DNA from 4 places in the Streptomyces sp. NPDC034103 genome. Region 4 is predicted to be linked to each of the others. Evidence: riboswitches for the same ligand, from Rfam matches in the RefSeq annotation. Region 4 holds a riboswitch; each other region holds the start of a gene.
What was found. A riboswitch is a leader RNA that binds a small molecule or an ion and turns the genes downstream of it on or off. The one in region 4 is predicted to bind cyclic di-AMP.
Positions count from the first base shown of each region.

Region 1: another riboswitch for cyclic di-AMP. It lies ahead of ACZ56U_RS16785 (transglycosylase family protein); the one in region 4 lies ahead of ACZ56U_RS19555 (M23 family metallopeptidase).
Region 2: another riboswitch for cyclic di-AMP. It lies ahead of ACZ56U_RS27005 (C40 family peptidase); the one in region 4 lies ahead of ACZ56U_RS19555 (M23 family metallopeptidase).
Region 3: another riboswitch for cyclic di-AMP. It lies ahead of ACZ56U_RS09310 (M23 family metallopeptidase); the one in region 4 lies ahead of ACZ56U_RS19555 (M23 family metallopeptidase).

Region 1 is NZ_JBVISS010000007.1:97,309-99,498, reverse strand. Features, by position in the region: gene ACZ56U_RS16790 (transglycosylase family protein) at 1-510, shown strand, start outside; cyclic di-AMP (ydaO/yuaA leader) riboswitch at 715-922, shown strand; gene ACZ56U_RS16785 (transglycosylase family protein) at 926-1,627, shown strand; gene eno (phosphopyruvate hydratase) at 1,949-2,190, shown strand, end outside.
Region 2 is NZ_JBVISS010000012.1:151,579-153,768, forward strand. Features, by position in the region: gene ACZ56U_RS27000 (ATP-binding protein) at 1-350, shown strand, start outside; gene ACZ56U_RS27005 (C40 family peptidase) at 449-922, opposite strand; cyclic di-AMP (ydaO/yuaA leader) riboswitch at 926-1,122, opposite strand; gene ACZ56U_RS27010 (hypothetical protein) at 1,482-1,790, opposite strand; partial or broken gene ACZ56U_RS27015 (ATP-dependent Clp protease proteolytic subunit) at 1,798-2,038, opposite strand; partial or broken gene ACZ56U_RS27020 (prevent-host-death protein) at 2,037-2,156, shown strand.
Region 3 is NZ_JBVISS010000003.1:662,540-664,729, forward strand. Features, by position in the region: gene ACZ56U_RS09305 (PP2C family protein-serine/threonine phosphatase) at 1-942, shown strand, start outside; cyclic di-AMP (ydaO/yuaA leader) riboswitch at 1,176-1,333, shown strand; gene ACZ56U_RS09310 (M23 family metallopeptidase) at 1,345-2,190, shown strand, end outside.
Region 4 is NZ_JBVISS010000008.1:230,066-232,255, forward strand. Features, by position in the region: gene ACZ56U_RS19555 (M23 family metallopeptidase) at 261-1,217, opposite strand; cyclic di-AMP (ydaO/yuaA leader) riboswitch at 1,220-1,379, opposite strand; gene ACZ56U_RS19560 (alpha-galactosidase) at 1,705-2,190, opposite strand, start outside.

The sequences.
Region 1 (2,190 bases), on a different contig from region 4:
GCCTCCGACGCGTCCGGTCAGCCCGAATCATCCGAATCATCCGGATCGGCGGGTCTGTCCAACTCATCCGACTCATCCGACTCGTCGGAATCGGCCGACACGGAGGACTCGTCCGGCAGCGCCTCCCCGTCGCCCGGCGCCGATGCGGACAAGTCCGCCAAGCCGGACAACTCCGGCCCCGCTTCGGGTGGTGCGCCGTCCTCCGACGGCTCGTCCGCCGCGCCGACCGAGAGTGACGAATCGGACAACTCCTGGCGAGAGGGCGGTTCTTCGAACCTGGTGGACACCGGCGCCCTCGTCGCCCCCTCCGAGGGCACCGGCCGGCACCGGGGTGCGAGCGCCGACGAGGGCTCGTACACCGTCCGGACCGGCGACACGCTCGCCTCCATCGCCGACTCCCTTGAGCTCGACGGTGGATGGCGCCGGCTCTACGCCGCGAACGAGCAGGTCATCGGTGCCGACCCGAGCGCGATCGAGCCCGGTCAGACCCTTGCTCTCGGTAGCGAATAGGGCGAAATCCCCAGCAGAAACCGCGAGTTCGCGTCCCCAATTAGCCGTAAATGTCCGGCTTGGTGAAAGTGTGGGATGAGTCTCAGAAGCCCTGATCGTCTTTGAAATCCCCCGGGTTCCGTGTCTACGGTCAACACCGCTCGTCACCGCGAGCCCCGGCTGCCGCAACGCCGAATCCTGCCAGCGGCCGTACGGGAACAGTCGTCGCGTCAAGCGCCGTAGGCAGGAGCGGGGGACCCAAGGTAAGTGCCGGGTCCGGAAGTTGAGGCCTCACGGGGTCTCATGGCCGAGAGGCCGCCGGAACCGGCTTGGGGTGGAGCCGCGCAGCGCGCCGAGAGGCGAGGTGTGCGGCCGGGCAACTCAACCGGCCCGAACCCGACAGCTCACCTCGCAGGCGTCGGTGAGGGGATCCACCATGCTGTTTTCCGCCAAGGGCAAGCACCGTCGTCCGTCCAAGGCCACCCGCGCCGCCGCGCTCGCCGGCGTCACCGGTGTCGCCATCGCCGCTCCGCTGATGGCGGCCGGCAACGCCTCCGCCGCCACCGCCTCCGAGTGGGACGCCGTCGCCCAGTGCGAGTCGGGCGGCAACTGGTCCATCAACACCGGCAACGGTTACTACGGCGGCCTGCAGTTCTCCGCCTCCACCTGGGCCGCGTACGGCGGCACGGCGTACGCCTCCACCGCCGACCAGGCCTCCAAGGCGCAGCAGATCGAGATCGCCGAGAAGGTCCTCGCGAGCCAGGGCAAGGGTGCCTGGCCGAGCTGTGGCGTGGGCCTGTCCGGCGCCGGCTACACCGGTGGCGGCTCCAGCTCGTCCTCGAACGACAGCGGCAGCAACAGCGGCAGCGACAGCACCAGCACCGGCACGCGTTCCTCCGAGCAGCAGGCCTCCCGCTCCTCCGAGCGTCCGGCCGCGAAGAAGACCGTCACCACCCCGACCGGCAAGAAGGTCAAGAAGGGCGACGGCGAGTACAAGGTCGTCACGGGTGACACCCTCAGCTCCATCGCCGCGGAGCACGACGTCAAGGGCGGCTGGCAGAAGGTGTTCAAGCTGAACAAGGACATCGTCAGCGACGCCGACTTCATCTACCCGGGCCAGCAGCTGCACCTCAAGTAAGAGGGACACAGCCGCGTCCCGGCCGAACCACAGCGCCCTCACGTGCGCGGTCCTCATGCCGAGGGCCTCGTGAGGGCCCCCCGTCCCCACGGGCTCCCCGCTCCGGTGCGTGTTCCCCCGTACGCACCGGGGCGGGGTTTCTTTCATGTGTGGCCGCCGGGACGCCGCTGTCAGTTTGTTCGGTTCAGAAACAATTTACTCTCGGTTCTGTCCACGGGGCGGTCCACGCGGTGGCCGATCGCCCGGAGGCGGTTAGGCTCGGTCTCGCAGAACCCACCGCGGTCCCGGCGGACCGTGTCACATCCCAAGAAGGAGATGCTCGTGCCGTCCATCGACGTCGTCGTAGCCCGGGAAATCCTGGACTCCCGAGGCAACCCCACGGTCGAGGTCGAGGTCGGCCTCGACGACGGCAGCACCGGTCGTGCCGCCGTCCCCTCCGGCGCCTCCACGGGCGCCTTCGAGGCCATCGAGCTGCGCGACGGTGACCCGAACCGCTACCAGGGCAAGGGTGTCGAGAAGGCCGTCCTCGCGGTCATCGAGCAGATCGGCCCGGAGCTGGTCGG
Region 2 (2,190 bases), on a different contig from region 4:
ACACCGAGGTGGCCGAGGCGATCCGGCTCATCGTCTCCGAACTCACCACCAACGCCGTCCAGCACACCTTGGGGCAGTCGCCCACCTTCACGGTGGACATCCAGCTGGACCGCGACGAACACCTGCGTATCGGGGTCACCGACAGCCACCCCCGCTTCCCCAAGCGGCTGCCGGCCGCGGTCCAGCAGGACAACGGCCGCGGCATGGTGATCATCCGCTGGCTGACCGCGGAGTGCGGCGGCAAGCTGAGAGTCCGGCCCACCCGCGAGGGGGGCAAGACCGTCTCCATCGAACTCCCCTGGGTGGTCCCGGCCGAGCCGGTCTCCGCGGCGGGTCAGCAGGAGCCGTGAAAGAGGGCGCCCCGAGTCCTCGGAGGCGCCCTTCAGGGGCCGTCGACGACCCGTGCGGGTGACGGCGGGTCAGGCCGCCCTCACCCGCACGGGGTGGGTCACTTGACCCGGCCGTACCAGACGCTCTTGGTCCAGATCTTCTGAAGCTTCACGACCTCCCCACTCTTCGGGGAGTGCCAGATCTTGCCCTTACCGGCGTAGATGCCGACGTGGTACACGCTGGAGCCGGAGTGGAAGAACACGAGGTCTCCGGCCTTGCGGTTCCCCGCGGAGATATGGCGGGTCTTGTTGTACTGCTGGGCCGCCGTACGGGGCAGCTTCTTGCCCGCCTTCTTGAACGAGTACAGCGTGAGCCCGGAGCAGTCGAACCGGTGCGGTCCCGCGGCGCCGTACTTGTACGGGGAGCCTTTTTTGGAAGCCGCTACCTGAAGTGCCTTCGTCGACGATGTGGCCGCCTCGGCGTCGGAGGCGACGCCCGGGACCACGATCGAGCCGCCCACGGCGGCGATGGTGAGAGCCGATGCCGTACCGGCCCGGACCATGAGCGACGGGACACGATTGAGCGCAGACATGCGCAACCCTTCGTCAGCCGCCTGTGAAGGATGACCTGTCGGATTCGGGCTGGCGAAGTTGCCCGGCCGCTGACGCGGCTTCACCCCAAGGGCTGCTCAGGCCCGGTCATGGCGTGACCGTCCCGGCGACCCGTCGTGCTTGGGTCCTCCACTCCTGCCGATCCACTCCTGTCGACCGGTCATCCAGGCGGCGGCAGGACTCGGCGTCCGCCCGGATCGCCCCGCCGCTGCGGCGGGGTCTTGTCGTCAGTCAGGGATCTTCACGCACTCCACGCCGAAAAACCCAATGGAATCGGGGATTTGTGGCGTTACTCACCACTCACCCGTTCGGGTGGACACTCGTCTGTTCGAGGGAGCGTCCAGGGGGGCGCGGGCCCCCGGACCAGCATCGGAGGTCCTCGTTCCGGGCTCGGGCTACCCGCGTTGCGCAACCTGAACGGCCCTGTCCGAGGAGAGGGGTCTACTCCAAAAGGGGGTACGTCTTTCGGTCCGTTTCAAGGCCGGTCCGGACCTCTCGGCAGGGTGCGGAACGTCCGGACCGGCCGCGGTCGCGGTCGCGTCAACTGTCGGAGGAGGGCGGCACGGTGACCCGGGCCGTGTGCCGCTCACCGTCGAGCACCCGCAGCGCCCGGGCCAGGGTCGGGGCGTGCAGCTCGGTCTCGCCGCGCTGATGCATGGTCACCAGCGCGTCACGCAGCTCGACGGCCTTCGTCACCAGCGCCTGGGCGGCCCGCAGTCCACGGTAGGTGTCCCCGTCGGGCGCCGGGTTGATCCGGCCGAGCAGGTCGACCGCGTCGAGGTAACGGTCGATCAACTCGCCCTCGGCACGCGTCAGCGCGGGCAGGGGAGGGAGCTCCGGCGGCAGCATCGCCCGCTCACCGGTCGCCGGGTGCGGGGCGGGGGGCCTTGCGGCTGGGGATGCTCCGGTCCACCAGGCCGTACTCCAGGGCCTCCTGGGCGTCGAGGACCTTGTCCCGCTCGATGTCCGCGGTGACCTGTTCGGGGGTGCGGCCGGTGTGCCGTACGAGCAGCTCCTCCAGAGGCCCGGACGCGCCCCAACTCCGCCGCCTGGACGGCGAGATCGCTCGCTTGTCCCTCCACGGGCTGCGGCAGGGAGACCGCCGAGGAACAGGTGATCAGCGCGGTCTCCGCCGTTCGCGAGGTCGCTGCCGCCCCTCGCGAACAGCAACGGTTCGGCATCACGGCGCACCACCACGGCCCCGGGGCCTCCTGAGGCATCGGGCTCCCTGAGCCTTCGTCGGGGCTCC
Region 3 (2,190 bases), on a different contig from region 4:
GTCGCCGCGCCCCTGTACCCGCTGCTCGGCACCGTGGCCACCGGGGCCGTGGCGCTGGTCGCCGCCTTCGCCGTGCATCTGCGCTACGGCCTCCAGGTGGACGCGGACGCCCTCACCGAGGTGCTCACCGTGGCCACCGTCGCCGTGCTGGCCACCGTCCTCAACCGGGTGGTGCACCGCGGCGACCAACGGCTCGCCTCACAGCGCGAGATCGCCGAGGCCGCCCAACGGGCCGTGCTGCCCGGCCCCGCCGACCGGATCGCCGGCTTCGACATCGCGGTGCGCTACGAGGCGGCGCAGCAGGACGCCTTCATCGGCGGGGACCTGTACGCCGTCCAGGACAGCCCCCACGGGGTACGGCTGGTGGTGGGGGACGTGCGCGGCAAGGGCATGGGCGCGGTGGCGGCCGTCGCCGTCGTCATCGGGGCGTTCCGGGAGGCCGCCGAGCAGGAGGCGGGCCTGGAGGCGGTCGCGCGGCGGCTGGAGCGGGCGCTGGCCCGGGAGGGGACCCGGCGCGAGGGGCTGGACGCCTTCGAGGGGTTCACCACCGTCGTCCTCGCCGAACTGCCCCACGGTGACGGGCTGGTCCGGATCCTCAACCGCGGCCATCCGCCGCCGCTGCTGCTGTGTCCCGACGGCACCGTGCGGTCGCTGCCCGCCGCCGAGGCCGCGCTGCCGCTCGGGATGGGCGAGTTGGGGACCTGGCCGGACCGCGCCGAGGAGGTCGCCTTCCCGGTCGGGGCGACGCTGCTGCTGTACACCGACGGGCTCTCCGAGGCCCGGGACCGGCACGGGGAGTTCTACGACCCGGCGGCGCGGCTCGCGGGACGCGCCTTCCGCGATCCGGGGGCGCTGCTGTCCGCGCTCGCGGCGGAGGTGCGCCGGCACACCGGGGGTGCCCTGACGGACGACATGGCGCTGCTCGCCGTACGCCGACCGTGACATGGTCACATCCGGTGACCGGTCGGGCGCCCTCCGCATGGCGACTGACGTGCCGTCAACGCCGGTGGACCTGCTGAGGCGTGGTCAACTCGCCCGATTTTCACCGCTCATAGGTCTGTACGTCCTGGCGAGAAAGGTTAATGATCAAGCGGAACAGCTTGGAATCCACACCCCGGGTCTATTAACGTTCGATAACGCAGCGCGGTCGTCCCAGCCGTCACAAGAGACGGCTCCGTGCTCACGCGCTTAATCCCGCAAGGGAGCCGGGGAACCACCACCCTGGGGTGAATCGTGCGAACGCCGCCGTGGCACCACGGTCGGTATACGCGCGTAGGAGACCTTCCTGCTCCGAACCCGTCAGCTAACCCGGTAGGCGAGAAGGAAGGAAAGGAGTACGCCCACGTGGCGTCGAACCCGCCTGCCCCCGAGGCCCCGTACGTGCCGAGCCAGCGCAGCACCGATGCCTTCGGCCACGGCAGCTACCACCACGACGAGGGTCCGCAGGACGTCTGGAATCCCACCGAGGACTCCGTCCGACCGGCACGCGGAAAGCACCGGGTCACCAAGCAGCGCAGCGGCGGATTCGCCCGCAGCTCCACCGTCCTGGGCGTAGGCGTCATAGCCGCCGTCGGCGGGGCAGGCATGGCCAGCGCCAACACCGGCAAGCCGCCGGTCTCCCTCTCGATGCCGGACCTGCCGTTCGTGTCGGGCGGGGAGGAGGCGCCGCAGGGCTCGGCCACCGTGCTGAGCGACCTCGCCGCGGCCCCCACGGCCGCCCCCACGGCCACCACGGACGCGATCCAGGCCTCCACCACCTCCGGCGCCGGCGAGTCGCTGCGCAACCGGATCATGGCGCAGGCCGAGAGCCAGCAGACCCAGGTCGCCGACAGGGCACAGCTCGCCACCCAGACCGCCCTCGCCGACGAGGCCGCCAAGGCCGAGGCCGCCGCGCTGAAGAAGGCCGCGGACGACGCCGCCGAGGCGAAGAAGAAGGCGGAGGCGGACGCCGAGAAGGCCGCCGAGGCCAAGCGTCTGGCCGAGCTGGCCAAGCAGTACACGCTGCCGACCTCCTCGTACACCATCACCTCCACCTATATGCAGGCCGGCTCCCTGTGGTCCTCCGGCTACCACACGGGTCTCGACTTCGCCGCTCCCACCGGCTCGCTCATCAAGGCGGTCCACAGCGGCACCATCACGCAGGCGGGCTGGGACGGCTCGTACGGCTACAAGACCGTCCTCACCCTCGAC
Region 4 (2,190 bases):
AAGGGCCGGTCGGCCACCTTGCGGCGCCCCTGGACGCTCGGGGGAAGCGGTGCCCCCGAGATGCGCGTATCGGCGAGCGAGGATAGAAAGCGCTTGCTCGGCGGCGAGGATCACCCTGCCCTCACCCACCCCTTCCTGTCGATGCCCCGGGCACCCGCGCCACAGGAACGCAACGCCGCGGTCACGAACGCACCCACGGCAACACCGAAGGCCGGACCCGGGGATCGGGGTCCGGCCTTCGGTGGCACGTGGAGTGGGGGTCAGCCGACGGAGACGCCCTTCGCGCGGAGGTAGGCGACCGGGTCCACGTCCGAGCCGTAGTCCGGGGTGGTGCGGATCTCGAAGTGCAGGTGCGGACCGGTGACGTTGCCGGTCGCGCCGGAGAGTCCGACCTGCTGGCCCGCGGAGACGGTCTGGCCGGACGAGACCGAGAGCGAGGACAGGTGGGCGTACTGGGCGTAGTAGCCGTCGGCGAGCTTGATGACGACCTGGTTGCCGTACGCGCCGCCCCAGCCGGCGGAGACGACCGTGCCGGCGCCGACGGCCTTGAGCGAGGTACCGGTCGGGACGACGAAGTCGACGCCGGTGTGGTACCCGCTGGACCACATGCTGCCGGCCATGCGGTACGGCGTGCCGACGGTGGCACCGGCGACCGGGAGCGTGAAGCCGCCGGCGCTGCTGCTCGCGCCGGTCGACTCGCTGCTCTGGGTGGCGGCCGTCGTGCTCGACTTCGAGGAGGCCTTCGAGGACGAACCGGACGCGGAGGACGAGGACTTCCGGGTGCTCGTGGACGTGTCCGCCGACTTCTCCGTGCTCGCCGCGGCCTTCTTGCCGAGGGTCAGCTTCAGACCGGGGTGGATCAGCGACGGGTCGGAGCCGACGATTTCGCGGTTGTCGGAGTAGAGCTTCTGCCAGCCGCCGCTGACGTTCTGCTCGTCGGCGATCTTCGAAAGATAGTCACCGGCCCGCACCGAATAGGTGCGCACGGTCGCGGTGTTCGCGGCGCTCTTCTTCTCCGCCACCTTGTCGACAGCCGTCTTCTCGGCGGCCGGAAGGGACTGGACGGCCTTTTGCGCAGCGGACTGTGAGGGGGCCGCGTGGGCACCCGCGGCACCCATCAGCGGGAGGGCGAGTGCCGCTCCGCCGGTACCGGCGACGGCGATCGAGCGGGTCAGGCGCTGGGCCTTCGGACGGCGGTGCTTACCCTTCGCGGGCATGGCGAATTCCTCTCCGGCGCCTACGAGGTGAGCTGTCGGGTGCGAGCTGGAGATGCCCGGCCGCACCGAGGTGCGGCTTAACCCCTAGCCGTTCCGGAGACCGGAACAGGCAGTTGTACCTGTGGGTCCCCCGCTCCTGCCGTTCACGGGTGAGTAGTGGGGACTCCGGGCGGCGGCAGGATTGGGCGTCCGTCCGGATGGATGGCGAACGTAAGCGAGCAGGACGCAAAGGGACAAGTAAGAGGTTCCAGGTGAATGCGTTCCTCGTGATCCCCTGTGGGAATTACCGGTCACCGTGCGTGAATTACGTCCGCCTCCACCCCTCCAAACCCCAGGAAAAACATGGAGATTACGTGAACATGACGGGCGACGCACCGTCACGGGTATGACGCTCCTCACGTGCCCGATTCACAGGTCCCGCTATTCCAGAGCGAGTTGGAATGAACGCATCGCAACACGAATGAAGGCGCCAATTCGGACAGAAGGCTCAGATGCGGCGCAACCGAAGAACTGTCGCATCCAAATCGCCCCGCAAGCCGACGCGAAGTCCGTGATGCAGCAATACAGCCCCTCTGTGGATTTCGCCCGTTTCAAGGCATTCGTACGACGCCGCCGGATCGAGCCCCCGCAGCCGCAGCGCCGGCACCGGCTCGCCGTAGCTCTGCGCCTGGAGCGAGGCGAGGACCACGGTCTCGTCCCCGAGGACGTACTGCACGGCGCTCAGCCCGCCCCGCGGCGGCCGCAGCCGGTACTGGTCGCCGCGCTGCACCAGGGGCCGGATCTCCTTGTAGAGCTCCACCCACTCACGGGCCTCGGCGAGCTCCTCCTCGGTCCACCGGGTGAGGTCGCCGCCCACGCCGAGCACCCCGGCCATGGCACTGACGAACCGGAACCGCAGCGAGCTGACCCGGCCGTTGAGCATGGCGTTCGGGCTGTCGGTCACCCAGGCGGCCATCACGCGCGCGGGGTGGAT